Lichenicola cladoniae: one gene and its partner. The protein of the gene in region 2 binds, or shares a complex with, the protein of the main gene of each other region. Links are inferred from orthologs where the notes say so. Each region holds a gene or a part of one and is shown on either strand. Other genes may lie near its edges.

What was found. Proteins that work in one complex are often made in the same cells at the same time.
Region 1: the proteins of trxB (region 2) and trxA are in contact, whole or in part, in a crystal structure (PDB 1F6M), measured with the Escherichia coli proteins. The link is inferred for Lichenicola cladoniae from one-to-one orthologs.

Annotation. Positions count from the first base shown.
Region 1 is NZ_CP053708.1:497,877-500,560, forward strand. Bases 1-2,671 are described here. They hold trxA (thioredoxin TrxA), read left to right. Parts: upstream 1-999; coding sequence 1,000-1,344; downstream 1,345-2,671. Other genes in these bases: addA (double-strand break repair helicase AddA), read left to right, coding at 1-908; HN018_RS02110 (CHAD domain-containing protein), read right to left, coding at 1,360-2,193; HN018_RS02115 (VOC family protein), read right to left, coding at 2,392-2,671. Outside these bases: more of HN018_RS02115, read right to left, coding at 2,672-2,684. UniProt on the Escherichia coli protein: Participates in various redox reactions through the reversible oxidation of its active center dithiol to a disulfide and catalyzes dithiol-disulfide exchange reactions.
Region 2 is NZ_CP053708.1:4,153,731-4,156,722, reverse strand. The notes cover bases 7-2,985. They hold trxB (thioredoxin-disulfide reductase), read right to left. Parts: upstream 2,006-2,985; coding sequence 1,007-2,005; downstream 7-1,006. Other genes in these bases: HN018_RS18750 (glycosyltransferase), read left to right, coding at 2,839-2,985; HN018_RS18755 (Lrp/AsnC family transcriptional regulator), read left to right, coding at 2,175-2,657; HN018_RS18765 (LysR family transcriptional regulator), read right to left, coding at 27-911. Also shown: more of HN018_RS18750, read left to right, coding at 2,986-2,992.

The DNA of each region.
Region 1 (2,684 bases), 3.7 Mb from region 2 along the record:
CGGCCAAGCTGCCGCCGACCTGCTGGTACGAACTCTGCCGGCAAGGCTTCGAAACCGCGGAGGCGTCCGCCGAGCCGTTCGGCCTCGGCTGGCCCGGCGACCGGCTGTTGCTGGAGCAGCGCGCCGCAGTCGAGCCCGTACGGCGCAATCCCGTCATCGTCCCTCCGCCGGCGCCGAGCCTGCCCGCCTGGATGGGCCGGGCGCCGCTATGGCATCCGTTGCCGCCACCGGTCGAGCCCGCACTGCCGCGGCCGCTGGCGCCGAGCCGTCCCGACGATGTCGGGCTCGGGCCGGTACCGGAGCTGCGCTCGCCGCTCGATGCCGGCAACGACCCTGTGGAACGGCGCACGGGCGCACGCGCCGACGCGTTCCGCCGTGGGCGACTGGTGCATGCGCTGCTACAGCATCTGCCGGGCCTCGACCCCAGCAATCGCGATGCGGCGGCCAGGCGCTTCCTGCTTGCCGGGCCGGATGGGTTGCCACCCGACGAGGCCGGGCACCTTGCCACCCAGATCATGGCGTTGCTGTCCGATCCGGCGCTCGCACCCCTGTTCGAGCCCGACGCCCTGGCCGAGCAGCCGGTCTCGGGCCTGGTCGACGGCATCGTCATCAGCGGGCAGATCGACCGGCTGCGCGTCCTGGCCGACGAGATCCTGCTATGCGACTTCAAGACCAACCGCCGCACCCCGGCACGCCCCGAGGAGGTGCCGGTTCCATATCTCCGTCAGATGGCCGCGTATCGGGCTTTGCTGGCAGCACTGTATCCGGGCCGGCCGATCCGCTGCGCGCTGGTCTGGACCCAGGAGGCGGCGATCATGCACCTGCCGGACGCGGTATTGCTGCCACATGCGCCGGGCACATATCGGACGAGAGCCGAGGATGCGCGCGCGAGCCCGGGTGTGGCTTGACCGCCCGCGCCGTCCTGCCCATCTCGGGACTGAGTTTGATCGTGCCCGCACGGAGTCGCTGCGGACCGACTGTCCATTTCAGGAGAGCGTGATGAGCGAGAACACGGTGGCCGTGACCGACGAGACCTTCGATGCCGACGTGCTGAAGGCCAAGGGTGTCGTGCTGGTCGATTTCTGGGCGGAGTGGTGCGGTCCCTGCAAGATGATCGCACCGGCACTCGAGGAGATCGGCGCCGAGTTCAAGGACCAGCTTATCGTCGCAAAGGTGGACATCGACTCCAACCCGCTGACCCCGAACGCCTACGCCGTTCGCGGCATACCGACGATGATCATGTTCAGGGACGGCAAGCCGGCGGCGACCAAGGTCGGTGCGATGCCGAAGAGCCAGCTCAAGGAATGGGTCCGCCAGAACCTGGCAGCCACCGCAGCGGCCTGATCGATCGTACCCCGGCTACCAGAAGGCCGGGATTGCCTTGAACTGATGCCAGGCGGCGGGGAGCTCGATAAGGGCCTCCTGCCGCCGTTCGTTTGCCCAGGCTTCGATCACCAGTCTGCCGGGCTGATCGGGCAGGCGATGCACCAGTTCGACAGCTGCGATCGCATCGTTCAGGCGGCCGAGATCTTCCTGCAGGACTGAAAGAGCCTGCCGATAGGGTTTGGTGTTGCCGCGTCCATGCAGCGACTCCAGCATCTCGATCCCGTATCGCAGCGATTTCAGCGCCTTGCGCAAGCCATGCCGCTCCTCGTCATCTTGTTCCTCGAGCCCCGTCGCGCGCTTGCTTACGGATTTGGCCAGCCGGTCCAGCAGCGGCCCGGCCTCGTCGGCAATCAACTGTCTCGCTGCCTTGCGTGGAGAGAACGCGACCCGGTCGCCGCTCCAGCTTCCGAGGTCCTGCAGCATCGCATCGGTCTGCGGGGCTTCCAGCAGCGCCCGCACGGCAACATGCCCAAGCTCACGTTCGTGCTGGGCCGGTGCCACCAGTGCGCCCAGCGCCTCGGCTTGATCCGGGATCACGGCCATGACTGCCGGCACCGTTTCCAGCACGAACACGTCCCAGTCCCGGGCGGCGCCGAGAGTGCGCCCGAGCGCACGCAACGCATCGTTGAAGCCGTCGCGGGCCGAGGGGTTCAGGTGCCGCCGGAACAGCTTCAACGCGGATCGCAGACGGCGGAGTGCTACCCGCGCTTGATGGATGGCCTCGGGATCGCCGGCGAAGGCCCCGGCGCGATGCGCTTCCAGATGCTCGAGCCCTTCGCCGATTACCAGCCGCAGGCTGTTCGACACTGTGTCCCCACTGAAGAGGGGCGGTGGCTCGGCTTTGCGCAACGGATCACCCGATCTGGATTGTGGTCGTCGGACGGAGGGCACCGGACCCTGCCGGGAAGACATCATCCGCGGATTGAGGCTACAGCAAATTCAGCCAGCCGGACGAGCGACCCTGAAACATCACGCAGCTCGCGTCATGGCGTTCCCGCCCGATCCTCAGTCCGGCTTCATCGCCGCCAACTCGTTGCCGCTCGGGTCACGGAAGTGAAAGCGACGGCCACCGGGAAACGCGAAGATCGGCTTGGTGATCAGACCGCCGGCATCGGTCACCGCAGCCAGTGCGCGATCGATATCCGGAACGTCGATTACCGGTAGGGGCGCTTGGGTGGCCTCGCCGGCGTCGGCCTGAAGCCCGACATCGACGTCCCCGGTCAGGGTGCAGGCATAGGACGGGCCGAACGACGTCATGTTCCAGCCGAACACCCTGGCATAGAAGGCCCTGCCGGCAG
Region 2 (2,992 bases):
CGCCCGCGCGAGCCCGCCCGTCGCACTCAGCTGCGCGCGGGCATCTCGGACAGCAGGAAGTCACGGAACACGGCGACCCGCTTCGAGGTGCGTAACTCCTCCGGATAGACGAAATACGCCTCGACCGTCGGCGGCTTCACATCCATCGAGATCTTCTGCAGGCTGGGGCGATCGACCAGCATGTAATGAGGCAGCGACCCGATCCCGAGGCCAGCCTCGATCGCATCGGCCATCGCCATGAAGTTGTTCACCTCGAATACCGACTGCCGCTTCTGACCATTTGGCCGGCCCAGTCCGGCCAGCCAGTTCACGTCGGCCACCGGCGGATGATGGTTGCCGAACAGGATGATGCGATGGCGGTCCAGATCCTCCGCCGTGGCCGGCGAACCATGCTTGGCGATGTAGTCGGGCGACGCGCATAGCGGCATCTGGATGTCGGCAAGGTGGCGCTGCACCAGGTCGGGCTGACGCGGCGGATGCATCCGGATCGCCACATCGGCCTCGCGCATGCCGAGATCGAGGTCGCTATCCTCGAGGATCAGGGTGATCGAGATGTCGGGATGGGTGTTCAGGAAGCGCGGCAATCTCGGCGCCAGCCAGGATGTGCCGAAGCCGGTGGTGGTGGTCACCTTGAGCCGGCCGGCCGCCTTTTCCTTGCTCTCGGTGAGCAGCGCCTCGGTCATTGCCAGCTTGGCGAACACTTCCCGCACGGTGCGGTTCATCTGTTCGCCCTGCTCGGTCAGGATCAGCCCGCGTGCGTGGCGATGGAACAGCGGCACCTGCAGCGCCTCCTCCAGCGCCGAGATCTGCCGGCTGACTGCAGACTGGCTGAGATTGAGCACATCACCGGCGTGGGTGAAGCTGCCCGCATCCGCGACGGCATGGAAAATCCTGAGCTTGTCCCAATCCATGCTCATCGCTCCGTGCTCATTGACTATGGTGGGTGGGATCAGGGTGGAAATCGCCGCGACTCGATGCCGGACGAGCGGTGCGGCGTTCGTTCATTCTACTCGGCCGCGATCGCGTGTTCAGCCGCCATCTGCTGCGGAGAGACCTTTTCGGTCAAATATCGTTCCGCTTCCAGTGCTGCCATACAACCAGTGCCGGCTGCGGTCACGGCCTGGCGAAATATCTTGTCCTGCACGTCGCCGGCCGCGAACACGCCCTCGACCGATGTGCGGGTGCTGCCGGGCGTGGTGACGATATAGCCCTCGTCATCCAGCTCGACCTGTCCCCGGAACACCGACGTATTCGGCGTATGGCCGATCGCCACGAACACGCCATCCACGTCGAGCCGGCTGCTCTCCCCGGACACCATGTCACGCAGCATCACCCCATCGACCACCGGCGGCGAGCCGCGATCGGTGATGTCCTCGACGACGCTGTTCCAGATCACCGACACTTTCGGGTGCTCGAACAGCCGATCCTGCAGGATGCGCTCGGCTCGCAGACGGTCGCGACGATGGATCAGGGTCACATGGTCGGCGTGATGGGTGAGATAGAGCGCCTCCTCGACCGCGGTGTTGCCGCCGCCCACCACCGCAACCCGCTTGCCGCGATAAAAGAATCCGTCGCAGGTGGCACATGCCGACACGCCGGCGCCGTGCAGGCGGCTCTCGGCCGGCAGGCCCAGCCAGCGCGCCTGCGCTCCGGTCGCGATCACCACGGTCTTCGCCAGGTAGATGTCACCCGAGTCGCCGATCAGCCTGAACGGCTCGCCGGCGCGGCGCGGCGACAGGTCGCACTCCATGATCAGGTCGGACATGACGCGGGTGCCGACATGCTCGGCCTGCGCCGCCATCTGTTCCATCAGCCACGGACCCTGGATCGCGTCGGCAAAACCCGGGTAGTTCTCGACATCCGTGGTGATCATGAGCTGGCCGCCAGGCTGCAGCCCGGCCACCAGCAGCGGCTTCATGTTGGCACGTGCGGCGTAGATCGCGGCCGTGTAGCCGGCGGGGCCGGCGCCGACGACCAGCAGATCGGTGGAGTAGGTCTGGGTCATGATCCAATCGATTCTTCAGGGCACCCTTGCCGCCAGGATATGAGCCTGTTTTGCTGCAGTGCAAGCAAGATGGCGGCCAACCCGGCCTTCCGGATCATCCGCCCGGCGAGGCCGATCGCCGGAAACGGACTTTGCGGCCCAGGCTCGAGTGCAATACAGGTTCGCCAGCATGCAGACGGCAGACAAGATCGGCTTCCCGGACCTCGACGCCATCGACAGGCGGATCGTCGCCGAACTCCAACGGGACGGCCGGATGACCAACGTCGAGCTGGCGAAGCGCGCCGGCATCTCCGCACCGCCCTGCCTCCGTCGCGTGCGCCGGCTCGAGGAGCTTGGCGTCATCCGGGGCTATTACGGCGACAGCGACCCGCACCTGCTCGGCTGGACCATCGTGTTCTTCGCTCTGGTCGGGCTCGACAGCCAGAAGGAGAGCGTGCTGACGCAGTTCGAGACGCTGGTGGCGGACTGGCCCGAGGTACGCGAGTGCCACATGATCCGGGGCGGCGGCGATTTCCTGCTCCGGCTGGTCGCCCGCGACACCGCGCACGAGAACCAGCTCACCCGCCGCCTGACCGAAGCGCCGCATGTCAGCCGGCTGCAGACGCTGCAGACCATCCGCACCAGCCGCGACCTGGCTGGCGTCCCGGTCTGAGAGATCGTTCGAGAATGCTGCTAGGTCGGCGATCCGTCGTGGCTTTCGTGCGCTCCGGTGCTCACGGCCAGGAGGCCGCTCCGCTCCGGTGCTCCGATAGCCAGTATGGGTGCTCCCAAACGGGAGCTCTCAATCGGCCTAGCGCAGTCTCAAACGGTCTCTAGGGCTTCCCCGATAACCGATGCCACCCCTGATCAGCATAATCGTCCCCTGCTACAAGGAGCGACCCAACGTGCGCCCGCTGGTGGCGAGCCTGGACGCTGCCCTGGCCGGGCGCGACTGGGAGGTCATCTTCGTCGACGACGACAGTCCGGACGGCACCTCGGACGAGATCA